Regions from separate parts of the Stenotrophomonas sp. YJH_SMC_14-1 genome, predicted to be linked through region 2. Evidence: predicted binding sites of a transcription regulator. Region 2 holds the regulator's gene; each other region holds the start of a gene.
What was found. Region 2 encodes FliA, which starts transcription of late flagellar genes. Its sites were predicted from a motif close to TAAAGTTTNNCNNNCNNNGGCCGATAA; they were not measured.

Region 1 (10,057 bases), on a different contig from region 2:
GACCGCGCCGGCTTCAACCGCCGCGTCGCCTCGGCGGTGCAGAAGATGAAGGACAACCACATCCTGACCCGCCTCAGCGGCCAGGAAGACCGCCACGAAGTCTCGCCGGCGCTGAAGCTGCTGTTCTCCGCCGAAGACGTGTCCCAGCTCTCGGCGGTCTACCGCCAGCTGCGCGAAACCCCGGCCGCCGAGGCCTGAGAGACCCGACCATCGCATGGCTATCTCCAAGCACACTCCCGCCCTGTTCAACGAAGGCCTGCCGGACCCGCGCCTGCAGCAGTTCCGCATGCGCCGCCTGCAGGTGCACAACTGGGGCACCTTCAACGGCCTGACCGAAGTACCGATCGCCGAGCGCGGCTTCCTGTTCGTCGGACGTTCCGGCTCGGGCAAGTCGACACTGCTCGATGCCATGTCCGCGCTGCTGACGCCGCCGGCCATCGTCGACTTCAACGCTGCTGCGCGTGAAGCCGAGCGCAGTGGCCGCGACCGCAACCTGGTGTCCTACGTGCGTGGCGCGTGGGCTGACCAGCAGGACAGCGGCACCGGCGAAATCGCCACCCAGTACCTGCGCAAGGGCGCCACCTGGACCGCACTGGTGCTGGAATACCGCGCCGGCGATGGCCGCGTGGTCAGCCTGGTGCGCCTGCTGTGGATCTCCGGCAACGGCACCTCGGCCGGTGACGTGCGCAAGCACTACATGATTGCCGAGCGCCCGTTCGACATCGCCAAGGATCTTGGTGGGTTCGACCTGGACCTGCGCAAGCTCAAGCAGAAGCTGTCCGACCTGCACCACTTCGACACCTTCTCCGGCTACGCCGAGCGCTTCCGCGACCTGCTCGGCATCGACAACGAGATGGCGCTGCGCCTGCTGCACAAGACGCAGTCGGCGAAGAACCTGGGCGACCTCAACGTCTTCCTGCGCGACTTCATGCTCGACACGCCGAAGACCTTCGACGCCGCCGAGCGCCTGGTCAGCGACTTCGCCGAGCTCGATGGCGCGCACCAGGCGGTGGTCACCGCCCGCCGCCAGGTGGAGACCCTGCTGCCGGCACGCGCCTACTACAACGACCTGAAGGAAATGCACCGCCGGCGCGGCGACGACGAAGCCCTCAAGCTCGGCGTCGACAGCTTCCGTGAAAGCCGCCGCCAGGCGCTGATCGAAGCGCGCCTGCGCGAGATGGACGTGCGTGACCGTGGCCTGCTCGGCGAAGAAGCCCAGCGCCGTGCCGCACTGGACAATCACACCGAGCGCCTGGCCGAACTGGAACTGCAGCGCCGCCAGCAGGGCGGTGAGCGCATCGAAGAACTGGAACGCGAGCAGGGCCGCGCCGAAGCCGAGCGCGACCGCCGCCAGGCCAAGCGCGAGCAGGCAAGCCTGGCCGCGCAGCAGCTGGGGGCCGAACTGCCGGACGACGCACACGGCTTCGCCGAACTGGTCGAGCGCGCACAGAACGAGCTGCAGGACCGCCAGCGCGCCTCTTCGGCGCTGGACGATGCGATCAGCGATCGCCTGGGTGGCAAGCGCGATGACGAGCGCCGCTTCGGCGAAGTCCGTGCGGAACTCGAAGCGATGCAGCGCACGCCCTCCAACATCCCGGCGCCGATGCAGAAGCTGCGCGCGCGCCTGGCCGAGGAAACCGGCATCGCTGAAGCGGCGCTGCCGTTCGTCGGTGAACTGATCCAGGTCCGCTCGGAAGAGCAGGGCTGGCAGGGTGCCATCGAGCGCGTGCTGGGTGGCTTCGCGCTGTCGCTGCTGGTCGACGACAAGCATTACAACGACGTCGCCGAGTGGGTGAACCGTACCCACCTGGGCATGCGCTTCACCTACTACCGCGTGCGCCGCAACGATGATGCGTTCGCCCGTGAGCCGTCGGCGAAGTCGCTGCTGCACAAGCTGGAACTGCGCGAACACGTGTTCGAAAGCTGGCTGCGCCGCGAGCTCGGCAAGCGATTCGACTACGAGTGCGTGGACGCCAAGCAGCTGCGCAACGTCGACCGCGGCATCACCCGCGAAGGCCAGGTCAAGCATCCGGGCGACCGTTTCGAGAAGGATGACCGCAGTGCGGTGGGCGACCGCCGTCGCTGGATCCTTGGTTTCAACAACCACGACAAGGTGGGCGCCTTCGAGCGCGAAGCTCAGGAACTGGCCAAGCGCATCGCCAGCTGCGAGACCGACATCGCGCGCCTGCGTGGACAGCGTGACCGCGACAACGAACGCCGCCTGGCCTGCCACGAGCTGGTCAGCATCAGCTGGAACGAGATCGACATCGCCGCCCCGCAGCAGCGCCTGAGCGACATCGAGGCCACGCTGCGCGACCTGCGCGAAGGCAATGCCGACCTCGCCAAGCTGGCCAGGCAGATCGACGCCGTGCGCGCCGACATCGAGCAGGCCCGCCGCACCTATGAAGACGTCCGCGTCGAGCGCGGGCAGCTGGTCAAGGAACGCGATCGCCTGGACCGCGCGCGCCAGCAGAGCCGTGCGCTGGTGCTGCCGAGCCTGGCCCAGGAGCAGGAAGCCGGCCTTGCCGAGCGCCTGCAGGAGCAGGGTCCGCTCAGCCTGGAAACGCTGGAAGCGCACATGCGCCAGGTCAGCAACGCGCTGAACGAGCAGCTGTCGTCCTCGCAACAGGACCTCAACCGCATCGAGAACCAGCTGATCGGCTGCTTCCGTCGCTTCATCCAGCAATGGCCGGAGGAATCGGGCGACTTCACCGTGTCCGTGGCCTCGGCCGAGGACTTCCTCGCACGCCTCGAACGACTGGAGCGCGATGGCCTGCCGCAGCACGAAGAGCGCTTCTTCGATCTGCTGCAGAACCAGAGCAAGAACAACCTGCTGGCCCTGCAGCGCCACAGCGCCGAAGCCCGCAAGTCGATCGGCCAGCGCCTGGATGAAGTGAACGCCAGCCTGGAACAGGTGCCGTTCAACCGCGGTACGCTGCTGACCATCGAGCTGAGCGACCGCCGCCTGCCGGAAGTCGGCGAGTTCCACCTGCAGCTGCGCGAAGTGCTGTCGCAGCAGCAGACCGAGCAGCGCGAGCTGGCCGAATCGCAGTTCACCGTGCTGCGCCAGCTGGTCAACCGCCTGGGCTCGCAGGAGGGCGAGGACAAGCGTTGGCGGGAGCTGGTGCTGGACGTGCGCATGCACGTGGAGTTCATCGGCGTCGAGCTGGATGCGGAAACGCGCCAGCAGGTCGAGATCTACCGCAGCGGCGCCGGCAAGTCCGGTGGCCAGCGCCAGAAACTGGCCACCACCTGCCTGGCCGCGGCACTGCGCTACCAGCTCGGCGGTGCTGACAGCCAGCTGCCCAGCTACGCCGCAGTGGTGCTCGACGAAGCCTTCGACAAGGCCGACAACGAGTTCACCGCACTGGCAATGAACATCTTCGACAACTTCGGCTTCCAGATGGTGGTTGCCACCCCGCTGAAGTCGGTGATGACGCTGGAACCGTTCATCGGCGGCGCCTGCTTCGTCGAAATCAGCGGTCGCCACGATTCCGGCGTGCTGCTGATCGAGTATGACGAGGAAGGCAAGCGCCTGAAGCTGCCCGAGCGCAGCCGCCAGCAGGCCAACGAACCGGAAGAAGCCGAGGCCTGACCTGGCCGATTGAAGGGGAATGCCGGTCAGCGGCCGGCACCACATGGGCGGGGTTCATGACCCGATCGGATGGGGATGCCGGCCAGCGGCCGGCACTACCCATGGGCGGGGTTCATGACCCGGTAGTGCCGGCCGCTGGCCGGCAACCGCGTTCACGCAGCGCGGAACGTATCCCACGCCATCCGCGCGATCAGCACCACCACCAGCCCCACGAACAGCTTGCGGATGAACGGCGTGCCGCCCTTCAGCGCCAGGCGCGTGCCCACCACCGAACCGATGATGTTGGCCGCCGCCATCGGCAGCGCGAACAGCCACAGGATGTTGCCGGTCGGCACGAAGAACGAGATCGCCGCCACATTCGTCGCCAGGTTCACCACCTTCGACGCCGCCGAGGCGCGCAGGAAATCCAGCCCGAAGAAGCGCACGAACAGGAAGATCAGGAAGCTGCCGGTGCCCGGCCCGAAGAAGCCATCGTAGAAGCCGATCGCCGCACCGATCGCCAGCGCGATCACCAGTTCACGGCGGCCGATCTCCTGTGGCCGGTGCAACGCGCCGAAGTCCTTCTTCCACAGCGTGTAGGCCAGCATCGCGACCAGCAGCACCAGCACCAGTGGGCGCACCGCGTCTTTGGGCAGCAGGCTTACCGCGGTGGCGCCGGCGAAGGAGAAGATGAAGGCCGTGCCGGCCGCGAACAACACCGGCTTCCACGGGAAGCGCACGTTGCGCGCATAGCGCCAGGCGGCCGCACCGGTACCGAACATCGAACTGAACTTGTTGGTGCCAAACAGCATCGCCGGCGTCTGCTGCGGCAGCACCGTGAACAGGCCAGGCAGCTGCACCAGCCCACCACCACCGACGGCGGCATCGACCAGCCCGGCGATGAAGGCGATGACCACCAGCCACCACAACTCAGGGGGAACCAGTTCCAGCACGGCGATCAATCGATATGGGGGCGCGACAGCATACGCCTGTCATGCACTGGTCGACCGGTGCCCCGCGTGGATCCATCCGCACAACCCGGCGACAATGTCCGCATGAGCCGAAAACCCACCGATCCCTGCCCCTGCGGCCTTCCCGCCGAGTACGCCGCCTGCTGTGGCCGTTTCCATGCCGGTGAGGCCGCCCCCGATGCCGAGCGCCTGATGCGATCGCGTTACAGCGCCTATGTGCGGGCGCTGGCGGACTATCTGCGCCAGAGCTGGCATCCGGATACCCGCCCGGCCGAGTTGTCGCTGGATGATGCGCCCGGCCAGCGTACGCATTGGCTGGGCCTGACCGTGCACGAGCACATCGTCACCGGCGCCGACAGCGCCGAAGTGCGCTTCACCGCCCGCTACCGCGTGGGCGGCGGCAGCGCGGTGAAGATGGCCGAGCACAGCCGCTTCCTGCGCGTCGACGGCCGCTGGTACTACCTCGACGCAGTGTGAACCTCAGCCGCCGCGTGCCGCCAGCACGCGCTGGCCGGCATGCGCGCGGACCTGGTTGCGGCCACCGTCCTTGGCTGCGTACAGCGCTTGGTCGGCGGCCTTGATCACTGCCGCTGGCCGCTCATCCACGCGGCTGTCTGCCAGCCCGATGCTCACCGTCACCTGCACCGTCTGCCCGCTTCCGCCGCGTCCGCGCTGCCGGCGCCCCGTTTCATCGTCGCGGCTGCGTGTGCTCCGGTCGCGCAGCTGCATGCGGGTGTCCTCGATGGTCTGCCGCAGCGCCTCGACTGCATCCACGCAGGCCGCTGCGGGACGATCCAGGAACACCACCGCGAACTCCTCGCCGCCATAGCGGAACGCCCGGCCACCATCGCCCACCCGGCCCAGGCGCGAGGCCACCAGGCGCAGCACATCGTCGCCGGTGTCGTGGCCGTGGGTGTCGTTGAACGACTTGAAGTGGTCCACGTCCACCATCGCGATGCTGTAGGTGCCGCGCGCCCGCTGCAGGGTCTCATTGAAGGCGCGGCGCCCCGGCAGGCCGGTCAGCTCATCGCGGAAGGCCATATGGAAGGACTCCTGCATCATCGCGCCCAGCATCAGCAGCAGGGCCGCACTGGCCAGTGCCGGCAGCAGCACCGGCTGCAGGAACACCCGTGGCAGCATCCACCACAGGCACAGCAGGGCCAGCAGCATCGCCGTGTGCAACGGGCGCGGATGCCGCCAGGCCTGCCAGCCCAGCGCGGCGGTTGCCAGAAGGAACAGCAGCGCTGGCAGCTGTGCCAGCGCGTTCCAGTCGGCCGGAATCCAGCTCCAGTGGCGGTTGGACAGCAGATCGTGCATGCCCCGGGGTTGCTGCGTGGCCAGCAGCAGGAAGATCACCAGCGCGGCGCCACTGGCAACACCTCGCAGCAGCAGGTCGCGACGGCGGCGGCCGCGCTCGGGCCACAATGCCAGGCCCGCGAACAGCAAGGGCAACCAGGCCGAAATGGCATGGAAGCGCAGCGGTGTCAGCGCCGTGACATGGCCGCTGTGCAGGTAGCCGCCCACGTCCTGGTGCAGCAGCGCGAACATGACCGCCACCACCAGCAGCAGGCAGAGCGTACGCACCTGGTGGTAGAGCAGGGCAAGGCCGGCGCCGAGGCAGGCCAGCAGCCAGGGCAGGATGCGTTGGGCCGGGCTGGCAACGTCTTCGTTGCCCAGTGCTGCCCACAGCACCACGGCAACCAGCACGGCGGGCAGCACGAACAGGTAATGCGCAGGCTGGCGGAGCGGATGCAGGGGCAAGCAGGAATTCCAGCGCGGTGACGACGCGGCCGCAGCATTGCCGTTAGCGGCGTTCGCACCGGCTTCTTGAATGCGGGATGGTCACGCATGTGAACGCGTTGACGTCGAACGATGACATCGCACTCACCCTGTTGCGCAGATGCTGCCCGGATGGACAGCGTAGCCACCGCCGTCGCTGCCCCGCAGCGCGATCTCGCCCGCCAGTACGCATGTGTGCGGAACCGCAGCATGCACCTGGCAGCCCCCCTCAGCGCCGAAGATGCCATGCTGCAGAGCATGGCCGATGCCAGCCCGAGCAAATGGCACCTGGCCCACACCACCTGGTTCTTCGAACGCTTCGTGCTGGCCGGCTTCCCACCTGCACCGGCGCATGACCCTGCCTGGGACTACCTGTTCAACAGCTACTACAAGAGCCTCGGCCCGGCGCACGCCCGGCCGCAGCGTGGGCTGCTGTCGCGGCCATCGCTGCAGCAGGTGCGCGACTACCGCCAGCAGGTCGATGCACAGGTGCAATCGCGGCTGGCGGCAGGCGACCTTGATGAGCAGGCACTGCAGCACCTGCAGTTGGGCCTGCAGCACGAGCAGCAGCACCAGGAACTGCTGCTCACCGACATCAAGCACGCGTTCTGGTGCAATCCGTTGCAGCCGGCCTACCGCGAGGACCTGCAGCCTGCAACCAGCGCTGCCAGTGCGCAGGGCTGGATCGAGTCGCCCGAGCGCATCGTCACCATCGGCGCCGCAGCCTGGCCGCAGCACACCGCCTTCGCCTACGACAACGAATCGCCGGCGCATCGCGTGCTGCTCCCCGCGCACGCACTGGCCGAGCGTCCCGTCAGCAATGCCGAGTACCGCGCCTTCATCGACGCCGGCGGCTACCGCGAACCGCGCTGGTGGCTCAGCGAAGGCTGGGCGCTGCGCGAAGCCGAGAGCTGGCAGCACCCGCTGTACTGGGATGACGCCCTGCAGCGCGAGTACACCCTGGGCGGTTGGCGCGAACTGGATCCGCATGCGCCGGTCTGCCACCTCAGCTACTACGAGGCCGATGCCTGCGCCCGCTGGGCCGGTGCGCGCCTGCCCAGCGAGTTCGAGTGGGAGGCTGCCGCCGCAACGCTGCCGCCTCGCGGTCATTTTGCCGATGACGATCGGCTGCACCCGCAGGCTGCAGGGGGCAGTGGACTGCGTCAGCTGTTCGGCGATGTATGGGAATGGACCCACAGCGCGTATGGCGCCTACCCGGGCTTCCGCCCTTTCGCCGGCAACCTCGGTGAATACAACGGCAAGTTCATGTGCGGGCAATGGGTGTTGCGCGGTGGCAGCTGCGCCACGCCGCGTGGCCACGTGCGTGCCAGCTACCGCAACTTCTTCATGCCCCCGGCGCGTTGGCAGTTCTCCGGGCTGCGCCTGGCCAGGGACCTCGCATGAGTACGGTGCACGACGCACTGCAGGCGCTGACCGATCTCACCCCCGGCCGCCAGCAGATCCTCACCGACGTGGTGGCCGGGTTGTCGCGCACGCCGCGCCAGCTGCCGTCCAAGTACTTCTACGATGCGCGCGGCTCGCGCCTGTTCGAGCAGATCACGCAGACCCCCGAGTACTACCCCACGCGCACCGAGCTGGCCCTGCTTTCACGGGTACTGCCGGACATCGCCCGAAGCGTCGGGCCGCACCTGCACGTGGTGGAACTGGGCAGCGGCAGTGGCCGCAAGACCGCGTTGCTGCTGGCCGCCCTGCACGACCCGGTGGCCTACACGCCCATTGAAATCTCGCGTGCCGCGCTGCTGTCCAGCATCGACCACCTGGCCCCGGCGCTGCCCGAGGTGGAGATGCTGCCGGTCTGTGCCGACTTTACCCGTCCCGTCGCCGTACCCATGCCCGAACGCGAACCCGCGCGACGGCTGCTGTTCTTCCCCGGTTCCACGCTGGGCAACTTTGAAGGCGAGGACGCGGTCGCGCTGCTGCGCGCGATGCGCCAGACCATGGGGCGTGATGGCCTGGCCCTGGTCGGCATCGACCTGCACAAGGACCCGGCGCTGATCGAGGCGGCCTACAACGATGCGCAGGGCGTCACCGCCGCATTCACCCTGAACCTGCTGGCCCGCCTCAACCGCGAGGTCGGCAGCGACTTCGATCTGCAGGGCTTCCGTCATCGTGCCCGCTACAGCGTCGCGCGGCTGCGCATCGAGACCGATCTGGTCAGCCAGCGGGCACAGGACGTCCATCTGGATGGCCGGACCTTCCATCTCGAGGCCGACGAACCGATCCGCGTCGAATACAGCCACAAGTACACCGACGAGAGCTTCGAAGCGTTGCTGCAGCCGGCTGGCCTGCAGGTCATGCAGCGCTGGGATGCTGAAGGCCCGGCCTATGGCCTGCGCCTGTTGCGTGCCATCTAGGGCGGACGGCCAGCCGGTACCGCTTCAGGTTCAGCAGCACCGCTACCCCTAAGATGGCCGTGCAACGGCAACACGGAGGACGCCATGCCCATTCTGACCACGCTCGGCCTGGCGGCCGCTCTTGCCTCGGCGCCGACAGCGCCCGCCGCGCCTGCCGGCGACATCGATCCGGCGTTCAGCCGCTGCCTGTCGGGCCTGCAGGCCACCGCTGCGACACAAGGCATCAGTCCCGACCGTTTCAACGCGATCACCGCCGGCCTCACCCCGGACCCCAGCGTGCTCGACCTGCTCGATGCACAGCCCGAATTCACCACGCCGATCTGGGACTACCTGGCCGCGCTGGTCGATCGCCCGCGCGTGGCTGATGGCCGCGCCCTGCTGCAGCAGCACCGCGACCTGCTCGATCGCGTGTCGGCGCAGTACGGCGTCGATCCGGCCACCATCGTCGCGGTCTGGGGCGTGGAGAGCGACTACGGCCGCGTGTTCGGCAAGCGCCCGCTGCTGCAGTCATTGGCCACGCTGTCCTGCGCCGGCCGTCGCCAACCCTTCTTCCGCGGTGAACTGCTGGCGCTGCTCAAGCTGATCGACCGCGGCGACCTGCAGGCCCAGGGGCTCACCGGCTCCTGGGCCGGTGCCTTCGGGCATACGCAGTTCATGCCCAGCACCTATGCGCGCATCGCCGTGGACGGTGATGGCGATGGCCGCCGCGATCTGGTCGGCAGCATTCCCGATGCGCTGGCGTCCACCGCCAACTACCTCAAGCGCGCCGGCTGGCGCAGCGGCGAGCCGTGGGGCGTGGAAGTCCGCGTTCCTGCGGGCTTCCACGCCAGCCAGGCCGGCCGCACCCAGCGTCGCGCCCTGGCCGACTGGCGTGCGCAGGGCGTGACTGCGCTGGATGGCAGCGTGTTGGCTCCGGCCAATCTGCCGGCGGATGCGCGCGCGGCGCTGCTGCTGCCGGCCGGCAACAAGGGCCCGGCATTGCTGGTGTTCCGCAACTACGACGCGATCTACAGCTACAACGCCGCCGAAAGCTATGCGCTGGCGATCGCGACGCTGGCTGACCAATTGCGTGGCGGCAACGGGTTGGCCACCGCCTGGCCGACCGATGACCCGGGCCTGGGCCGCGATGAGCGCCGCCAGCTGCAGACCCTGCTGCTGGCCCGCGGCCACGATATCGGTGCCGCCGACGGCATGATCGGTACCGCCACGCGCCGCGCGATCCAGGCCGAGCAGCAGCGCCTGGGCTGGAGCGAGGTGGACGGCCGCGCAGGCCAGCGCATCCTGCGCACGCTGCAGGAAGAGGCGGCCGCCATCGCACCCGCTGGGCAGAAAGCCTTGCCGGCGGCACGTTGACCGCG
Region 2 (10,057 bases):
CCACCAGCAGCGGCTTCGAACGCAGCCTGCAGACCGGGGCTGTCAGTGTGGGCGAGCTGATGGCTGTCGGCCGCGTCGGTCTCGTAGATCACTTCGTCGGGCAGGTCGTCCCAGGTGGGCTCCGGGCCGGCCTTGGCCGGGGCCGTCTCGTGGATCACCTCGTCAGGCAGGTCATCCCAGGTCGGTTCGCGCTCGGGAGCGGCGACCGGCACTGCGGCGGCCTCGAAGGCGGCTTCCAGTGCTGCGTCATCCTGTGCCGGGGCAACGGCAACAGCGTCCGTCTCATAGATCACTTCAGCGGGCAGATCGTCCCAGGTGGGCTCGCGCTCGGCCGTTGTGGCCGCCTCGAAGGCGGCTTCGAGCGCGGCGTTGTCCACGGCAGGCCCCGCGGCGACGCTGTCGGTTTCGTAGATCACCTCGGCCGGCAGGTCATCCCAGGTCGGCTCGCGTTCCGGTTCCGATGTGCTGTCCGGAACCGGGGCGGCGCTGTCCGGCGTTGGCAGCACGACGGCCGCCGGGGCGATCGCTTCGCCCAGCAGTTCGTCCAGGTAGTCGTCCAGTACGCCGGTGCTGTTCATGCGGCCTGCTCCAGGGCACGGGCATCCTCACCGAGGATCCAGTTCAGTGCGCGGCGATAGGCGGCCAGGCCGCGGCCCGGGTAGTCCTCACCAACGCTGGGCAGGGTCAGGCCTGCGGCGTTGCTGATGCGGGTGTCGATCGGAATGGCGTCTTCCCACACGCGGATGCCGTGGCGATCCTGCATCGTGCGCAGCGACTCGTTGCCGGCGCGGGTGCGGCGATCGAACAGGGTCGGCAGGATCGAGATCGGCAGCGGGCGGCGGCGCGAGCGCTCGACCATCTCGCCGGTGCGGACCATGCCGTCCAGGCCATGCAGGGCCAGCGGCTCGGCCTGGGTGGGAATGATCAGGCGGTCGGCAGCGGCCAGCGCGTTGATCATCAACAGGCCAAGGGTGGGGGCACAGTCCAGCAGGATGTAGTCGTGCTGGCCCTGGTGACGCGCCAGTGCGTTCTGCAGGGCCAGGCCGAGTCCGGGCTGGTTGGCGCTGCGGCGCTCCAGCGTGGCCAGCGCCGACTGCGCGCAGACGTAGTCCAGGCCGTGGATGCTGCTGGCATGGCACAGGCTGGAAAGATCGGCCGGCGGGGCGCCGAACAGTTCCAGCACGCCCGCCGGCGGCGGATCCACCGGCACGCCAAAGGCGCGGCTGAGCGAGGCATGCGGATCGAGGTCGATCAGCAGCACGCGATGGCCAAGCGCGGCCAGGCCGCGGCCGAGGGCGAGGGTGGTGGTGGTCTTGCCGACTCCGCCCTTCTGGTTGGCGACTGCCCAGATGCGCATCGGTTTACTCCTTCATTGCCGGGGGAACGGCGGCGCCGACGCGGCTGCCAGCCGGCACCGGCGGCAACTTCACCGGTGCGATGGGGGAGGTGGGGGCGGTAGCCGGAGTTGCGGCGGCTTGTTCGGTGGTGCTGTCGTCGACGGCGCCGGTGGCCGCATTGAGGCGCTGGCCAAGCGGATCCACCGAATGCGAGGTGTCGGCCAGGATGATGACCATCACCCGGCGGTTGCGGTTGCGCCCCTGCGCGCTGTCGTTCTCTTCGCGCGGACGGAACTGGCCATAGCCAACCATCGCCAGCCGTGATGGCTGCACGCCCTGGTCGGCGAACAGGTGCACCACGCTGGCGGCGCGACCGGCCGACAGTTCCCAGTTCGAAGGGAAGGTGGCGGTGGCGATCGGCACGTTGTCGGTATGGCCTTCCACGCGCACGCTGTTGGGCACGTCGCGCAGCACCTCGGCCAGGCTGGCCAGCGTCTGCCGTGCATGCACGTCCAGCGCGGCCGAGCCGGTGGGGAACAGGATGTCGCTGTTGATCTCCACTTCGATCCACAACTCGGTGCGGCGCACGCTGATCATGCCGCGGTCGATCAGCGGCGCCAGTGCGGCGGTGAGGCGGTCGGCGATGCTGTTGAGCTGGCGCTCGGCACGGGCGATCTGTTCCTGGTTGTGCACGGAGACCGGCATGCGCATCTGCGAGGCCATCGACGGCAGCAGGGTCGGGTCGTGCGACGGCGCGGGCGCGGAGGGGCCGATCTTGGTGCCGGACTTGATCACCGAGGGGCTGTCCCAGCCGCCACCCTGCACCTGCTTGTTACCCACCTGCACCGGATTGATGGTGCGCGGCGCGCCGCCGAAGGCATCGGTGAGCGCGTCGGCCATGATCCGGTACTTGCCCTCGTTGACCGAGGAGATCGCGTACATGACCACGAAGAAGGCGAGCAGCAACGTCATCAGGTCGGCATAGGGGATCGCCCATGCTTCATGGTTGGCGTGCTCTTCGTGGTGCTTGCGGCGGGCCATGTCAGTGCAGGAAGCCGGAGAGGTTGGTTTCGATGTTGCGCGGGTTCTCGCCCTGGGCGATCGAAATCAGGCCTTCAATGACCATTTCGCGGTCGCGGGTGTTGTGCGAGATCACGCTCTTGAGCTTGGCGGCGATCGGCAGGAACAGCAGATTGGCCGAGGCGATGCCGTAGATGGTGGCGGTGAACGCGGCGGCGATGCCGTGGCCGAGTTTGCTCGGGTCGGCCAGGTTCTTCATCACCGCGATCAGGCCGAGAACGGCACCGATGATGCCGAGCGTGGGCGCGTAGATGCCCATCGCTTCGAAGACCTTGGCACCGGCCTGGTCCTGGTGCTCCTGGCTGCCCAGTTCGATCTCCAGCATGTGACGCATCGATTCGGGTTCAACGCCGTCCACCAGCAGCTGCAGGCCCTTGCGCAGGAACGGGTCCTGCTGCGCTTCCACCTGCGATTCCAGGCCCAGCAGGCCCTGGCGGCGGGCGATGTTGCTCCACTCGACGATCTGCTGGATCAGTTCGCGGCGATCGCTGTGCGGCGGGCGCACGACCCAGCGCACGATCTTGAACGCATGCTTGAACACCGCCGGCGAGGTGTGAAGCAGGATCGCGGCAACGGTACCGACGATGACGATCACGAACGCCGCAGGCGACCACAACGACGCCAGGCCGGCGCCCTTGAGGATGCTGCCGCCGACCAGCGAGGCCAGGGCGAGAAAGAGTCCAATGAGGCTGAGTCTATCCATGGTTCCGGTATCGGCTTGTATGAATGGGACTTGAGACACCGGGAGAATGCGTACAGACGGTAGTCACAGTTTTCGGGTCGCCGGGCCATGCCCGGCGGCGTTCAGCGTATGCCGTCCACGTCCAGGATCAGTGCCATGCGACCATCGCCGATCAACGTTGCACCGGCATAACCGCGCAGGCCGCGCAGGGCTTTTGGCAGTGGCTTGATGACCACTTCCTCGCGCCCGCGTACCTGGTCCACGACCAGGCCGAAGCGCGCTTCGCCGGCCTGCAGCACCACGATGGTCAGCAGGGTTGACGCGGCCGGCGTCACATCCAGCCACTGGCGCAGGTCGACCAGCGGCAGGGTGTGCGAGCGGCGATCAAGCACGGCGCGGCCATCGAACCAGCCCAGCGAGGTGCGCGGCGCGTGCAGCACTTCCATCACGCGTGCCAGCGGTAGCGCGTAGACGTCCTCGCCGGCCTGCACCAGCAGGGTCGGCAGGATCGCGAGGGTGAGCGGCACGCGGATCAGGAAGCGGCTGCCACGCCCCAGTTCCGACTGGATCTGGATCTGGCCGCTCAGTTCGCGGATGCGCGACTGCACCACGTCCATGCCGACGCCGCGGCCGGAAATATCGGTGACCTGCTGCTTGGTCGAGAAGCCGGGCAGGAACACCAGGTGCAGGCACTCCTCGCTGCTCAGGCGGGCAGCGGCTTCCGGGTCGATCAGGCCCTTCTCGCGCGCCTTCGCGCGCAGCTTCTCGGGGTCGATGCCGGCGCCATCGTCCTGCACCTCGATGCTGACGTAGTCACCTTCCTGCTGGGCGGACAGGCGCACATGGCCCATCCGCGGCTTGCCTTGTGCTTCGCGCAGGTCGGGCATTTCCACGCCGTGGTCGATGGCGTTGCGGACCAGGTGCACCAGCGGGTCGGCCAGCGCTTCGACCAGGTTGCGGTCGAGCTCGGTCTCGGCGCCGACCAGCTCCAGGTCCACTTCCTTCTTCAGCGAGCGGGCGACGTCGCGGGCGACCTTGGGGAAGCGCGAGAACACCTTGCCCACCGGCTGCATGCGGGTACGCATCACCGCCGACTGCAGGCGGGCAGTGGCGATGTCCAGCGTCGATACGGCGCGGTCCAGCTCCTCGTCGCGCAGGCGTGCACGCAGGGTCTTCAGGCGGTTGCGGGAAAGCACCAGTTCGCCGATCAGGTTGACGATCGCATCCAGGCGCTTGGTGTCCACGCGCACGGTGTGCTCGGCCTCGGCCATCGGCTTGGCTGCCGGCTTGGCTGCAGGTGCCGGGGCGGGTGCCGGGCGCGGTGCTGCGGCGGGGGCCGCCGCGACGGCGGCAGCAGGCTTGGCGCCTGGCGCAGCGCCACCGTGCAGCTGGTCCAGCAGGGCTTCGAACTCGTCTTCGCTGATCAGGCCATCGTCGGCTTTCTTCGCCGGCGCGACCGCGGTCGGCGCGTTGCCGCCATGCAGCTGGTCGAGCAGGGCCTCGAATTCGTCGTCGGTGATCAGGTCGCTGCCGGCTGCCGCAGGCGCGGCCGCAGCGGCCGGCGCGGCAGTGCCACCGTTCATGTCGAACTGCGCGATCAGGTCCGGCGGCGCATAACCCGGCTCGGTGCCGGAGGACACGGCGTCCAGCATCGACTGCAGGTAGTCCAGCGATTGCTGGGCGGCGTCGAAGTGGTGGGCCTGCAGCACCGCCTGCCCGGCACGCGCGATGCCCAGGGCCTCTTCAGCGGCGTGGCACAGCTCGACCATCGCAGTGACGCCAAGGAAGCCGGCACCGCCCTTGAGCGTGTGGTATCCACGGAACACCGCGTTGAGCTGCTCGGTGTCCTGCGGTGCCTGCTCCAGCGACACCAGCTGTTCGCCCAGGCGATCCAGGATTTCCTGTGCCTCGATGATGAAATCGGCAGTGATGTCGTCGGATACCGCGCTCATGCTTACAGCCCCAGATCCGACAACAGGTCGTCGGCGTCGTTCTGCGAGACCGCGTGGCGGTCCAGTCCCTTCAGTGCCGGCCCGGCCAGTTCCGGGTCGGTGCGATGCTGTTCCGGCGGCAGGCCGAGTGCGCCGAAGCCCTCGTGCACGCGGCGGACGATGCCGACCACGCGACGGATGATCTGCCCGGTCAGGTCCTGGTAGCTCTGGGTCAGGGCGATCTCGGTCAGGTTGTGGCGGATGCGCTCGAGCTGCGCGTCCTGGCCCGGCTGCAGGCCTTCAGCACGCAGCTGTTCGGTCAGGCTGCGGCATTCCTCGGCCAGGTCCAGGGTGCGGTGCGTGGCCTGTTCGGTCATGGCCACCACGTGGTCCAGGCGTGCGCAGGCGTCGTCCAGCTCACCGGCCTCGCTGGGCACGGTCGGCAGCTCACCCAGTGCCTGCCCCAGCTCGCGGGCCAGCCGCGAGAGGCCGCTCATCATCGGCTGCGTACGCAGCGCGACCAGTCCGTCGATGCGCTGCCGCCAGGCGGCCTCGTCACCGGACTCGAGTGCGTCCAGGGCTTCCTGCAGGCGCAGGGCGAGGGCGCTCTTGTCGACCGTGGTATCCATCAGGCGCTGGCCGCCAGGCGTTCGAAGATCTTGCCGAGCTTCTCTTCCAGCGTCTGCGCAGTGAACGGCTTGATGATGTAGCCGTTCACGCCGTTCTGGGCGGCTTCGATGATCTGTTCGCGCTTGGCTTCGGCGGTGACCATCAGCACTGGCAGGGTCTTCAGCTTGGCATCGGCACGGATCGCCTTCAGCAGCTCGATGCCGGTCATCACCGGCATGTTCCAGTCGGTGACCACGAAATCGAACGGCTGGCTCTGCAGCAGCGACAGCGCGGCATGCCCGTCCTCGGCTTCGGCGGTATTGGTGAAGCCCAGATCGCCCAGCAGGTTCTTGACGATCCGACGCATGGTCGAGAAGTCATCGACGATCAGGATGCGCATGTTCTTGTTCAAAGCAGAGTTCCTTTGTTGTTCATTCCGGGCGGCCGGGGGCAGCCGCCTCGGGCATGTTCATTCTTCCAGGCCGGCGTCCGCCGCCTCGAAAATCTTGAGCCGGCCACGCAGGCGCAGCACCGCCTGGCCGTGGATCTGGCAGACCCGCGACTCGCTCACGCCGAGCACCGCGCCGATCTCCTTCAGGTTCAGTTCCTGCTCGTAGTAGAGCGAGAGCACCAGCTGTTCGCGCTCGGGCAGGTGGCCGATGGCCTTGCCCAGCTCGCGGCCGAATTCACCCCGCTCCAGCACCTGCTGCGGGGTCGGGCCGCCTTGGGCGACGGTGTCCAGCTCGCCCTGGTCCTCGATGCGCGACTCCAGGCTCAGCACCTGGCCACGTGCGGCGTCCTCCATCAACCGCAGGTATTCGGGCAGCGGCATCTCCATCGCGGCGGCCACCTCGGTGGCGCTGGCGGCGCGGCCGCTGCTCTGTTCCAGGCGGCGGATGGTGGCGGCGGCATCGCGGGCACGGCGGTGCACCGAGCGCGGCACCCAGTCGCCACGGCGGATCTCGTCGATCATCGAACCGCGGATGCGGATCGAGGCATAGGTCTCGAACGAGGCGCCCTGGTCGGCGTCGTAGCTGCGCGACGCTTCGATCAGGCCCATCATGCCGGCCTGGATCAGGTCGTCCACTTCAACGCTGGCCGGCAACCGCGCGGCCAGGTGGTGGGCGATGCGCCGCACCAGGTCCGAATGCTGGGCGATGACCTCGTTGGCCGCCGAGCGCTGGACTTCCCTGTACTGGGCTGCGCCTTTCATGCGGCCACCCCGCGCTGCTTGAGGATGCGCTCGAGGAAGAACTCGACGCCGCCACGCGGTTCGGTCGGCGCCTGCCAGCGTGCGGTGCGACGCGCGATCTCGGTGATCGCCAGCGCGGCCGGGCTGGACGGGTAGGCCTTCACCACCGGCTGCTGGCGCTGCACCGACAGGCGCAGCCAGTCGTCCTGCGGCACGCAGCCCAGGTAGTTCAGCGAGACATCGGCGAGGAACTTCTCGCAGACGCGGGTCAGCTTTTCGTACAGCACGCGGCCCTCGTTGGGGTCGCGCACCATGTTGGCCACTACCTGGATGCGGTCCACGCCGCGTTCGCGCGACAGCACCTTGATCAGCGCGTAGGCGTCGGTGATCGAGGCCGGCTCGTCACATACCACCACCACGGTGTCCTGCGCGGCCTGGCAGAAGGTCAGCACGCCGTCGGTGATGCCGGCGGCGGTGTCCACCACCATGATGTCCAGTTCGCGTTCCAGCTCGGAGAACACGTTGACCAGGCCGACGTGCTCGGCCGGGGCCAGCTCGGCCATGTGCCGGCGGCCGGACGCGGCCGGCACCACCAGCACGCCGTTCGGGCCTTCGACGATGACGTCGTCCAGCGAGCAGCGGCCGGCGACCAGGTCGGCCAGCGTGAAGGTCGGGTTCAGCCCCAGGATCACGTCGATGTTGGCCAGGCCCAGGTCGGCGTCCAGCAGCAGCGTGCGCTTGCCCATGCCGGCCAGTGCCACCGCCAGGTTGGCGGACACATTCGTCTTGCCCACGCCGCCCTTGCCGCCAGTGACGGCAATGGTGCGCACAGGGCCGAGCGGCTCGCTGCGGGTGGCCGACAGCGGGAAGGTCTTGGTCAGCTTGGCGTACTCACGCGACGGCATGGTTCAACTCCGGGTTGCAGGGCATATCGGCCGCGCGGCGCAAATCTTCAAGGCGAAGTACGAGATTGGCCGCACTGGCCCGGTGCAGGTCCTCCGGAACGTCCTGGCCATCGGTCACCCAGGTGATCGGCAGGGCGTGGTCCACGGCCACTGACAGGGCGTTGCCGAAGCGGCCGGTCTCGTCCAGCTTGCTCAACACCAGGCCCTGCAGGTTGGCGGCGCCGAAGCGGCGGACCACCTCGTCCATGTCGCCGAAGCTGGTGTTGGCCGGCAGCACCAGCAGGGTGCGTACCTGGCGGGCGGCGCGCAGCCACTGCAGCTGCGCGGCCAGCGCGCGGTCGCGCGGGCCCAGGCCGGCGGTGTCGATCAGCACCAGCTTGTAGTCCTTCAGGCGTTCCAGCAGCTGGTCCAGGTCGGTGCCGCTGTTGGCCTCGTGCACCGCGATGCCGAGCTGGCGGCCGTAGCCGTACAGCTGCTCGCGGGCGCCGATGCGGGTGGTGTCGGTGGTCACCAGGGCCACATCGCGCGGCGCATGCTTCTCGGCGAAGCGCGAGGCCAGCTTGGCGATGGTGGTGGTCTTGCCGGCGCCGGTCGGGCCGACCAGGGCGATCACGCCGCCTTCTTCCAGCGGGTCGACCGGGGCGATCGGCAGCTTGCGCGAGATCAGCCCCAGCATCAGGCCGCGGCCACGATGGGCTTCGGTCTCCAGCGGGATCTGCATGGCCACGTCGCGGGCCAGCCCGGCGTCGAAACCGTACTCGTCCATCAGGTCCAGCGCGGTGGCGCGCACCGGGCTGCCACGCAGGCGCTCGTCGGTGAAGCGGTTCATCTCGCGCTCGATCACCTGGCGCATGCCGGCCACTTCCTGGCGCAGCTGGCGGATCTCGGCGTCGTCCTGGGCAACCACGGTCAGCGTCGGTGCCGGGGCCAGCATGGGGGCCGGGCTGGCTTCGCCGGCGGCTTCGGCCGCTGCCGGTTCGCTGGCGGCGATCCCGGGCTGCGCTTCGGTCACGGCAGCGGTCGGCAGCGGCGGCGGCTGCACGGCCGGGGCCACGCTTTCGTCATGCATGTCCTGCGGCGGGTCGATCTGGAAGCGGGCGCGGTTGGCCGGCACGGTGGCGGCCGGTGCAACGATGGCCTCGGCGAACGGGGCGAAGCTCTGTTCGGGCAGCGCCGGTTCGTTGACGGCGGCGCGCGCCAGGGTGGCGGCGAAGCCGGTGCTGCCACGGGTCGGCACGATCTCGTCGGCGCTGTCCAGGGTACGGCCGGTGGCCCCAACGGCCGCACGGGCGAGGGCGGCCACCGCCGAGGTGGTGGCGGCGACCGGTTCCGGCGCCGGGGTGCTGCTGCGGCGGCGGGTGACCGCGGCGATCACCGCGTCAGCAGCGGTGCGCGGCTTGGGTGCCGGCGGCGGTGCGACATCACGGCGCGAGGCTTCCAGTGCACGCTGCACGGCGCTCTCGTCGTAGTTGGCCGCGGCGACGATCTCGATGCCTTCCTCGATCCGGCGGTTGGACAGGATCACGGCGTCAGGACCATGTTCCTTGCGCACCAGGTTCATGGCCGAGCGCATGTCGGCGGCGACGAATCGTTTGATTTTCATGCTGTGGTCACGGGACGAAGACGGCGGGGTGGCGGTCGGAGAACTCGGGTGGTCGGTGGTCTGCACGGTGCGGGTTCCCCTTGGTATCTGTCTGTTGCGTTGGTTCGAAGGTGGTGTCTGTTTTCTGGCGCATCGGTGGGCGGCGTCAGCTGATCGTTCCGACCAGCTTCAGGCGCTTGTCCTCCGGCACCTCGCTGTAGGCCAGGACCGACAACGACGGAACGCTGTGGCGGACCAGGCGCGCCAGCGCGGCGCGCACCGGGCCCGGTACCAGCACGACCGCCGGCTCGTTTCGCGCTTCCTGCTTGCTGACACATTCGGCCAGGCTCTGGTGCAGTCGCTCTGCGAGTCCGGGTTCCAGCGCGGCGCCGTTGCCCTGCGTGGACTCCTGCAAGACACGTTCCAATTGCGGGTTGAGGGTGAACACCGGCAGCTCCGCCGACATTCCGGCGATCTCCTGCACGATGAAGCGGCCCAGCGCGGTGCGCACGGCAGCGGTCAGCACCGCCGGGTCCTGGCTGCTGGGCGCGTGTTCGACCAGCGCCTCGGCGATCTTGCGCAGCTGTCGGATCGGGATGCGCTCGACCAGCAGGTTCTGCAGCACGCGCACCACTGCCGACAGCGGCAGCGCCTTCGGCGTCAGATCTTCGACGAGCTTGGGCGCGCTCTTGGCCAGGTTGGCCAGCAGGTGCTGCACTTCCTCGTGGCCGAGCAGTTC
Region 3 (10,057 bases), on a different contig from region 2:
GAGCTGCCGCTGGTGCTCAGGTTACGCTGAGCATTCAACGACATCGTATTGGTGTTGATGACTTGTGCCATGAGGAGAGGTCCTTGAGCGGTTGCACGTGAGTTGGGTTAGACGCCCCCGACGTGCCCCGGGGGCGGCTCATGTCAGCGCTGCAACAGGCTGAGCACGTTCTGCGGTACCTGGTTGGCCTGGGCCAGCATGGCCGTACCGGCCTGCTGCAGGATCTGGGTGCGGGTCAGTTCGGCGGTTTCCTTGGCGAAGTCGGTATCGCGGATGCGGCTGCGCGATGCGGACAGGTTCTCCGAGGAGGTCTGCAGGTTGGCCACCACCGAGGTGAAGCGGTTCTGGATCGCGCCGAGGTCGGCGCGCACGCTGTTGACCGATTCGAGGGCCTTGTCGACGATCGACAGCGCCTTCTGTGCGCCTTCGGCGGTGGTGACGTTCAGGTCCTTGACGAAGTTGGCCGTGGCGCCAGTCAGCAGGCCGCCGTTGGTGCTCGTTTCGGTCAGGCCCAGGCCGGCGATGGTCGCGGCGGTGGCGCCAGCCGGCGGGGTTGCGGCACTGACGCCCAGGGTGAAGGTCTGGCCGTCCTTGACCGAGGCCAGGCTGATCACACCGGCATTGACCGAGGCCATGACGCCGGTTTCGCCCAGCTTGTTGTTGATCGCGGCGGAGGTGGCCGAGGTGATCGATTCGCCCGCCTTCACGGTGAAGTCGTTGATGGTGACCGTGGTGGCGGTGCCGCCCGGCGGGGTCACCGAGATCTGCAGGCCGGAGTAGGTGGTGTCGGCGGTGGCCTTGTCGGCGGCGGCCAGGCTGGTGCCGGTGTAGCCGTTGGCGAAGGTTGCCGCGCCCAGCGAATCAGCCTTGGCGTTGACCACGCTGTTGATGGCGATGGCCTGGCCGGCGTTGGCGCCGACCTGGAACAGCTGGCTGGTGAAGGAGCCGTCCAGCAGCTTGGTGCCGTTGAAGTCGGCCTGCTTGGCCACGCGGTCGACTTCCGAGACCAGCTGGGTCACTTCAGCCTGCAGGGCCTTGCGGTCGCTGGCCGAGTTGGTGGCGTTGGAGGACTGCACGGCCAGTTCACGGATGCGCTGCAGGTTGTTGCCGACTTCGCTCAGCGAACCCTCGGCGACCTGGGCCAGCGAGATACCGTCGTTGGCGTTGCGGATGGCCACGTCCAGACCGCGGATCTGGGTGGTGAAGCGCTCGCTGATGGCCAGGCCGGCCGCGTCGTCCTTCGCGCTGTTGATGCGCAGGCCGGACGAGAGGCGCTGGATGGTGGTAGCGAGCGAGCTGCCGCTGGTGCTCAGGTTGCGCTGAGCGTTGAGCGACATCGTATTGGTGTTGATTACCTGTGCCATGGGGTCGTCTCCTCTTATATGGAACCCGTTGGTGAATGAAACGAAGCGCCGCCTGTTTTTTTGTGTGGCTGTGTGCTTCGCTGTTGCCAAATGAATAACGGCGCTTTGTCAACAACCTTTAGCCGTGAATTCCGTCGATGCTGAAATCCGGTGCCGGAGGCTGTTTTTCCCGGGTTTTCCAGCCCTGGCTGGGCGTGAAGGCGACCCCGGAAAGGGCGGTTGGGCATGCCCAACCAGCGCTGATGAAGGTATCGGCGGGGCAGGGCCGGGCTTGATGGGCAATCACGGGAAATGCGTGCAGCACGTTTCCGGTAGCGCCGGGCCACGCCCGGCGAGCGCGACGGAACGGGCAAGCAGAAACGAAAAAGGCCGCGATGCAGGGCATCGCGGCCTTTCAGGGGTGACGCAGGAGATGCGTCAGCGGATCTTGTTGAACAACGACATCGACTGCATCTGCGAGAAGATCGTCTGTGCCGCCTGCAGCGCGGTGCTCTGCAACTGGTACTGGCTCAGTGCATCGGCGTAGTCCAGGTCGCGCATCTGCGACAGCGTGGTCTTCAGGGTCACGCTGTTGGCTTCGCGCATGTCGGCGGCATTGTCCAGTGCCTTCAGCTGCGCACCGCCGGCCGCACGCGAATCGATCATCCGTTCCGACGCACGGGCCACATCGCGCAGGGCGCTCTGCAGTTCGTTCTGCTGCGCGCTCATCCTGGCGGTGGTGCCGGTGTCGGCATCCAGCGCGGCAATCAGCTTGTCCATGGTGTCGAAGATGTCGCGACTGGTTGCCGGCTTCACGTTGAAGCTGTCACCGGCAGCGGGTGCGCCGGTGATCTGCAGGCGGACACCGTTGACTTCCACGTTGTCACCGGCCTTGAACGTGCCGGTGCCGGTCACGTTGCCAGCACCGTCCAGTACCTGGTACTGGTCGGCGGCGGTGAATCGGATGCTGAAGGACTGGCCGTTCCAGCTGTCGCTGCCATCGCGGGTGATGTTGGTCAGCACGCCATTGCCGGTATTGCCGGCTGCGGCAACACCATCGACGAAGCCGTCGCCGGTAGGAATGCGCATGAAGATTTCGCTGCCGGGCAGGGCATCCCGCACATAGGTGTCGGGGCCGACTTCAATCTGGCGCTGGGTCTGGTCGCCACGGTAGACCACCTTGCCATTGATCTTGGCGAACGGCGGATCGCCATCGTTGGTGCCGCCGAACACGTAGCGGCCGGTGCCGTCGTCGGCGTTGGCCAGCGACAGCAGGCCCTCGCGGATCTGGTTCAGTTCGGTGATCAGCGTTTTCTTGTCGGCGGCGCCCAGTGCCGGATTGCTGGCCTGGATGGTCAGGTCGTTGACGCGGGCCATCAGGTCGTTGACCTGGGCCAGGGTGTTTTCCTGTACGCCCAGTCGGTTCTGCACGTTGCCGGCATTCAGTTTCATCCGGTCCAGTGCGGCCAGGCTGCGGTCAAGCCCGACCGCCGCACCAGCGGCAACCGGATCGTCCTTGGCGCTGACGATCTTGCTGCCGGTGGCGATCTGCTGCTCCAGGTGGCTGAGCTTGGCCTGCTTGGCCATCATCAGCGACACGGACTGGTTGAACATCATGCTTGTGGAGATACGGCTGCTCATCGACGGACGGCTCCCAGGATGGTCTGGAACATGCTGTCGGCGGTGGAGATCAGCTGCGAGGCTGCCTGGTAGGCCTGTTGCAGGCGCAGCATGTCGGCCGCCTCCTCGTCCAGGTTGACGCCGGATACCTCATCGCGCGCTTCCTGCGCCTTGTCATTGATCACCAGCTGCGCTTCCAGCGAATACTCGGCCGAGCGGGCGGCTGCACCGACCTGGGTGGTCAGGCCACCCAGGGCGCCGTTGAGGGTGACCGTGCCGCTGTTGAATGCCTTGGCGCTCTCCACCTTGGACAGCCTGGAGGCGTTGCTGTTGTCCGACGAGCCCGCCGGAGTCGGGGTGATGTTGAAGGTGTCGCCAACCTTCGGCGCACCGTCCAGCACGAAGCTCCAGCCATTGGCACTGATGGTCTGGCCGGGAGTATAGGTCTGCGGCGGGCCCCCATCGATGGTGTAGGTGGTGGCCGAGGTGAACACGATCGCGGCCGGATTGCGCAGGTTGGCGTTGGTCGAATCGCTGACGGTGACACCGCTCAGCTTGCCGGTGCCCGTGTTGGACGTCGCCGCCGCGCCCTTCACCGCCGCGGCAGCGGCGATGCGCGACGGATCGGTGATCGCCACTTCCATGCTGCCCGCCACGCCTGCGGTCGGCTGCAGCAGGAAGCGGTCGTTGGCCGCCGGGGTACCGCCGACCACCAGCTTGACGCCGTTGATCACCAGTGGATCGGCGGCCGTACCGGTGCCGGTCAGCGGAACGTTGGCACCGGTGTCGGCACGGCTGGCCTTCCAGTTGGTGCCATCGAACTGCAGCACCACGTTCTGCGCGTCCAGCTTGCCGAGGTCGCCGTAACTGGCGCTGAGGCTGGCGGTGCCGGTGTTGGCATTGTTGGCGGTGACGCGCGGGTTGCCGATGTTGAAGAAGTCACCCCCGAGCTGGCCATACAGGTCCACGCCTTGGTGATGCACCTGGTTGAAGCTCTCAGCCAGCCCTACCGCCAGCTTGCCCAGTTCGGCCTGGGCAGGCGTCAGCACGGTGTCGCGGAATTCCAGCAGGCCGCCGATCTGGCCACCGACCGCCTTCGGGTCGAGCCGGATGGTGTTGCCCTGCGTTTCCAGCGCCAGCTGCAGCCGCTCCGGCTGGTACGGGTCGGCCACGGTGGTGACCTTGGTCGCCGTGGTGCCCACCACCAGCGCGTTCCCGCCGGCGGTATAGACATTCATGATGCCGCCGTCCTGGATCACTGCAGTGCCACCGGTGTAGCCGATCAGCTGGGTGATCAACTGGTCGCGGCGGTCGAGCAGGTCCGGTGCGGCGGTAGCGATGTTGGTGCCGATCGCACCGTTGATCTGCGCGATCTCCTGCGCCAGCCGGTTGACCTCGGTGGCACCGGCCAGCAGGCCGTTGTTGACCTCGCTGTTGAGGTTGTTCAGGTGCGTGTTGAGCTGCACGAAGCGGTTGGCCAGCGCCTTGCCACCATCCAGCATGTTCTGGCGGTCGGCGGTGCCGGCGGCATTGGAGGACAGGCCGCTGACCGAATCGAAGAACTTCGACCAGACGCCGGACACGTTGGTTGCCGCGTCGGAGAACAACGAATTGACCCGGTCGGCCATGCCGGAGAGCTGCTTCAGGCGCGCCAGCTCGCCGCTGCTGTCGAGCAGGCGCGAGATCGCCAGCTGGTCGGCGGTACGGCGGATGTCGGTGATGCGGGTGCCGTTGCCGACCGTGCCGTAGCCGTAGTTCTGGGGATCAGCCGTGGCGAAGTTGACCTTCTGCCGGCTATAGCCCGGAGTATTGAGGTTGGCCACGTTGTGGCTGGTGGTCGCCAACGCACGCTGGAAGGCGAGCAGGGCACCGGTACCGGTGGAAAGTACGCTGGACATGGGGTTCCTCAACGACGGGTGATACCCAGCGCCGCGGTTGCGGTGCTGGCGAAGGTCTGGCCAAGGCGCGAGCCGGCGTCTGCCACGGCGCTGACGGCGCGCTCGATGGTCGGTCCGCCGGCGATCGCGGCGATCTTGGCCGCGTAGCGCGGGTCGGTGGCATAGCCGGCGCGCTGCAGGCCACGGGCGAAGCCCTGCACGTCGGTGCCGGCCTGCAGGGCCTGCTGGTAGCGCGGGCTGGTCTTCAGCAGGCGCACGTAGTCGGCAAAGCTCTCGGCCGGCGAACTGTAGGCACGGAAGCTGGCGGTCTCGTTGCGGCGCACGCCATCGACGTACTCGTGGGTGCCGGCCACGGCGCGCTGGCCGTTCCAGCCATTGGCCTTGATGCCGAACAGGTTGTGCGAGGTGCTGCCGTCGGCATGCTTGATGTGGCGCTTGCCCCAGCCGGTTTCCAGCGCGGCCTGGGCGACCAGGGCGCGGGCATCCACGCCCAGTTCCTTGGCCGCACGCTGCGCGTGCTGCCAGATGCTGGCGACGAAGCCTTCCGGGGTGTGTTCGCCCAGCCGCGCGACGGCGGTGCGGGTCGCCATTGCATCGGCCGGGCTGATGGCCGTGCCGCGGTTGCTGGCGGTGGCCGCCCACTGGTCGCTGTTGGCAGCCCAGTCCTCGCCTTGCAGGCCGCCGATGTACGGATCTTCGGTACCCAGCGAGCGGTGCATGCTGCTGCTTTCGCGCCCGGCGATCAGGTCCAGGGCCTGTTCCATCGGTGCAACCGCCGCGTGTGCGCCGGACTGGGCGCCGGCGGCCATCTGCTGCAGCAAACGCACGGCCTGGCTGCCGTCTTCCAGCGGCAGCGACGGTGCCGGCTTGGCCGGTGCATTGAGCTGATAGGCACGGCTGGCCTTGGCCGGGTCCACGCGGGTATCCAGCGCCGGGCCATCGGCGGCCTGGCCGGACAGCTGCCGGCTGATCATGCCGGACAGGCCCAGGCCTTTGCCGCGGGTCATCGCCTCGGCAATCTTCTGGTCGTACATCTCGCGGAACATCTTGTTTTCGCCGGGGAACAGCGAGTCGCCGAAACTGGCGTCACGCATGCTCTTGACCAGCATCTGCGCGAACTGGCCTTCCAGCTGGCGCGCGACCTTGTCGATCTTCGCCGGATCGTTCTGTTGTGCCGGGTGCAGATCGAATGCGGGATTGATGCGCATATCAGATCACCTCGAGCTCGGCACTCAATGCGCCGGCCTGCTTCAGGGCTTCCAGGATCGCGATGAGATCGCCTGGTGCTGCGCCCACGGCGTTCACCGCGTGCACGATCTCGTCCAGGGTGGTGCCGCCGCTGAACTTGAACATGCGGCTGCCGTCGTTGGTGGCGGTGATGGTCGACTGCGGGCTGGCTACGGTACGGCCGCCGGACAGCGCATTGGGCTGGCTGACGTTGGTGTTTTCCTGGATGGTCACGGTCAGCGAACCGTGCGAGATCGCGGCAGGTCCCACGCGCACCTGCTGGCCGATGACCACGGTGCCGGTACGCGAATTGACCACCACCTTGGCCGGAGCGCTGCCCGGGGTCAGTTCCAGGTTCTCGATGCGCGCCAGCAGGCCGATGCGTGCGCCCGGATCGGTCGGCGCGGTAACCGCCACGGTCACGCCGTCGACCGCACGCGCCGCACCGTCGCCGAACGCATTGTTGAGCGCAGCGACCATGCGCGAGACCGTGGTGAAGTCATTGTTGTGGAGGTTCAGGGTGATCTCGCCGCCGTTGGCCAGCGGATCGGGCAGCGCACGCTCCACGGTGGCGCCATTGGGAATACGGCCGACGCTGGGCACGTTCACCGAGACACGGGAACCATCCTTGCCCTGTGCACCAAAGCCGCCCACGATCAGGTTGCCCTGGGCGATGGCATAGATCTGGCCGTCGGCGCCGCGCAGCGGGGCCATCAACAGCGAACCGCCACGCAGCGAGACCGCGTTGCCGATCGAGGACACGGTGATGTCGATCGTCTGGCCCGGCTTGGCGAACGGCGGCAGTTCGGCGTGGATCGCCACGGCGGCCACGTTCTTCAGCTGCGGGTTGACGTTCGGCGGTACGTTCACGCCCAGCTCGCCGAGCAGGTTCTTCAGGCTCTGCACGGTGAAGGGTGCCTGGCTGGTGCGGTCGCCGCTGCCATCCAGGCCGACCACCAGGCCATAACCCACCAGCGCATTGCCACGCACGCCGCCGACCTGGGCCAGGTCCTTGATGCGCTCGGCGCTGGCCGGGGCCACCACCGCGAAGAGCAGGAACACGCCGCAGTAGAGCGACGTCATGCGTCGCTGCCAGGAAGAAGAGGAGAAGAGTTTCATGGCCATACTCAGAACGGCGTCAGGCCGGAGTTGAAGAAGCGGCTCAGCCAGCCCATCGCGTTGGACTGCGCGACCGGGCCGCGGCCGCCGTAGACGATGCGGGCTTCGGCCACGCGGCTGGACGGAATGGTGTTGTCCTGGCTGATGTCGCCCGGGCGCACGATGCCCTGCACCTGCACCAGTTCATCACCCTGGTTCAGGCGCAGGTTCTTCTGCCCCTGTACCACCAGGTTGCCGTTGGGCAGGCGCTGGATCACCGTGACCGTGACGCTGCCCTGCAGGCGGTTGCTCTGCGCGCTGTTGCCCTTGCCGGTGAAGTCGCGCGCGCCCTTGGCCGTAGCACTCAGAATGTCCTTGCCGCCCAGGGTGACCGGCGCACCGAGGATGGACGGCGTGCCCAGGCTCAGGTTCGATTCCTTGTTGGTGGCGGTATTGGCACTGGTCTGCGCGGTGGTGTTTTCCAGCAGGGTGATGGTCAGCAGGTCGCCGACATCGCGCGCGCGACGGTCCGAATACAACTGCAGGGTCGGGCCGGCCGCGTAGATCGCGCCGGCGGTCGGTTCGGCCTGCGGTGGCATGATCGGCTGGATCGGTGCCATTGCCGGATAGGGGCGCACATCGCCAGCAATCACGCAGCCACCGAGCAGGGCAGCCACGGTGCAGGCGAGGGCAGTGCGGGCGAAGTTGGAAATGGGCGACATGGCGGTTTCCCGGGTTGGCCGGTCAGAGCTTGTTGTTGAGGTAGCCGAGCATCGAATCGGTGGTGGAAATCGCCTTGGCGTTCATTTCGTAGGCGCGCTGGGTTTCGATCATCGACACCAGCTCTTCCACCACGTTGACGTTGCTGCCTTCCAGCGCGCCCTGCACCACGGTGCCGAGGCCGTTGAGGCCGGGGTTGCCGTTCTGTGCCGGACCGGACGCAGTGGTCTCGAGGAACAGATTCTCGCCACGGGCCTGCAGGCCGGCCGGATTGACGAAGTCGGTCAGGGTCAGCGCGCCGACTTCCACCGAGGCGGCGCCGTCGGCCATCTTCACGCTGATGGTGCCGTCGGTACCGATGGTGACCGACTGCGCGCCTTCGGGAATCTGGATGCCTGGCTGCACCGGGTAGCCGCTGTTGGTGACCAGCTCGCTGTCCTGGTTGATCTTGAACGAGCCATCACGGGTGTAGGCCGAGCTGCCATCAGGCATCTGAACCTCGAAGAAGCCGCGGCCATTGACCATCACGTCGAGGGCGCGGCCGGTCTGCTGCTGGCCACCCTGTTCAAAATTCTTGGCGGTGGCGACCACGCGCACGCCGGTACCCAGTTGCAGGCCGGTTGGCAGCTGCGTCTGTGCCGAGGAGGAGCCGCCGGGCTGGCGCACCTGCTGGTACAGCAGGTCTTCAAAACTGGCACGGTCCTGCTTGAAGCCGGTGGTGTTGGTGTTGGCGAGGTTGTTGGAAACCACCGACATGCGCATCTGCTGCGCATCCAGTCCGGTTTTCGCGATCCACAATGCCTGGTTCATCTTCGATGTCCTGTCTGGTGAAGCCGGCCGCGTGGTGCGGCCCTTGTATGCGGGTGTGCAAGCGGTGTGCCAGCGCCGCTGTCAGCCGGCGCCGGAATTCCGTCAGCTGCCCAGGCGCAGCATGCTGTTGGCGCTGCGCGCGTTCTCGTCGCCGTGCTTGATCACCTGCACCTGCATTTCGTACTGGCGCTGCAGCTGGATCATCTGCACCAGCGCGCCAGCGGCGTCCACGTTGCTGCCTTCCAGCTGGCCGCTGTGCACGGCCGTGCCCTGTGCCGGGGCGAACGGCTGGCGCGGGTCGGTGTTGCGGAACAGGCCATCCAGGCCACGCTCAAGGCGCTCGTCCGGCGCCTGCACCACCTTGATCCGGCCGATCTGCGCCATCGTCTGCGGGCCTTCGCCCTGTGGAATGATCGAGATCGTGCCGTCGGCACCGATCTCCATGGCCTGGTAGGGCGGAATGGCGATCGGATTGTTGTTGTCATCCAGTACCGTGCGCCCGCTGGAGGTCACCAGCTGGCCGTTCGGGGTGACCGACAGTGCAGCACCGCGCGTGTACGCCTCGCTGCCGTCGCTGGACTGCACCGCCAGCCAGGTGCCGGTCTGCAGGGACAGATCCAGCGGCTTGCCGGTGATGTGCTGCGAGCCGGGCGTGCGGTTGAAGCCGGCATCGACGTGCAGCGCATCCACCCGTGAGGCAAAGCCCGGGCCCTTGATCGGGAAGGCTTCGGTGTTGGCCAGCGCTTCCTTGAAGCCAGGGGTGTCCGAGTTGGCGAGGTTGTGGCTGAGCGTTCCCTGCGCCTGCAGGGAGGCGCGGGCACCGGTCATCGCCACGTAAAGGGCTTTATCCATGCGGGGAGTTCCGTGACAGGGTCAGCAGCTCATCAACGGATGTTGATGACGGTCTGGGTGATCTGGTCCTGGGTGGTGATCATCTGCGCGTTGGCCTGGAAGTTGCGCTGCGCGGTGATCATGTTGACCAGCTGCTCGGTGAGGTCGACGGTGGACGCTTCCAGCGAGCCAGCCTGGATCTTGCCGAGGTTGGAGGTATCCGGCATGCCGGTGCGCGGCGTGCCCGAGCTGAAGGTGTCCACCCACAGGTTGTTGCCCTTCGATTCCAGGCCCTGCGGATTGTTGAAGGTGGTCAGCGCGACCTGGCCCAGCGGCTTGTCGGCGCCATTGGAGTAACGCGCGTAGACCACGCCGGTTTCCGACACGGTGATCTCATTGAGCTTGCCGGCGGCGTAGCCGTCCTGCTGGGTGTTGCGCAGCGCGAACTTTTCGCCGTACTGGGTCGAGCCGCTCACGTCCAGCGTCATGTTCAGCACGCCGGCACCGGTG

Region 1: the regulator FliA is predicted to act here: its motif matches at 6,350-6,376, upstream of AC5P9P_RS14330 (GGDEF domain-containing protein).
Region 3: the regulator FliA is predicted to act here: its motif matches at 1,459-1,485, upstream of AC5P9P_RS11625 (flagellin).

The regions. Positions count from the first base shown of each region.
Region 1 is NZ_JCAFVK010000006.1:3,435-13,491, reverse strand. Features, by position in the region: gene AC5P9P_RS14350 (DUF4194 domain-containing protein) at 1-198, shown strand, start outside; gene AC5P9P_RS14345 (ATP-binding protein) at 215-3,595, shown strand; gene AC5P9P_RS14340 (sulfite exporter TauE/SafE family protein) at 3,748-4,527, opposite strand; gene AC5P9P_RS14335 (YchJ family protein) at 4,630-5,022, shown strand; gene AC5P9P_RS14330 (GGDEF domain-containing protein) at 5,026-6,306, opposite strand; gene egtB (ergothioneine biosynthesis protein EgtB) at 6,457-7,728, shown strand; gene egtD (L-histidine N(alpha)-methyltransferase) at 7,725-8,699, shown strand; gene AC5P9P_RS14315 (lytic murein transglycosylase) at 8,784-10,052, shown strand.
Region 2 is NZ_JCAFVK010000015.1:26,298-36,354, reverse strand. Features, by position in the region: gene AC5P9P_RS20095 (chemotaxis protein CheW) at 1-578, opposite strand, end outside; gene AC5P9P_RS20090 (ParA family protein) at 575-1,357, opposite strand; gene motD (flagellar motor protein MotD) at 1,362-2,378, opposite strand; gene AC5P9P_RS20080 (flagellar motor protein) at 2,380-3,120, opposite strand; gene AC5P9P_RS20075 (chemotaxis protein CheA) at 3,222-5,051, opposite strand; gene AC5P9P_RS20070 (protein phosphatase CheZ) at 5,054-5,659, opposite strand; gene cheY (chemotaxis response regulator CheY) at 5,659-6,051, opposite strand; gene AC5P9P_RS20060 (RNA polymerase sigma factor FliA) at 6,109-6,852, opposite strand; gene AC5P9P_RS20055 (MinD/ParA family ATP-binding protein) at 6,849-7,736, opposite strand; gene flhF (flagellar biosynthesis GTPase FlhF) at 7,723-9,339, opposite strand; gene flhA (flagellar biosynthesis protein FlhA) at 9,485-10,057, opposite strand, start outside.
Region 3 is NZ_JCAFVK010000004.1:70-10,126, forward strand. Features, by position in the region: partial or broken gene AC5P9P_RS11620 (flagellin N-terminal helical domain-containing protein) at 1-71, opposite strand, end outside; gene AC5P9P_RS11625 (flagellin) at 144-1,364, opposite strand; gene flgL (flagellar hook-associated protein FlgL) at 1,782-2,984, opposite strand; gene flgK (flagellar hook-associated protein FlgK) at 2,981-4,861, opposite strand; gene flgJ (flagellar assembly peptidoglycan hydrolase FlgJ) at 4,870-6,069, opposite strand; gene AC5P9P_RS11645 (flagellar basal body P-ring protein FlgI) at 6,071-7,213, opposite strand; gene flgH (flagellar basal body L-ring protein FlgH) at 7,216-7,908, opposite strand; gene flgG (flagellar basal-body rod protein FlgG) at 7,931-8,716, opposite strand; gene AC5P9P_RS11660 (flagellar basal body rod protein FlgF) at 8,819-9,568, opposite strand; gene flgE (flagellar hook protein FlgE) at 9,601-10,057, opposite strand, start outside.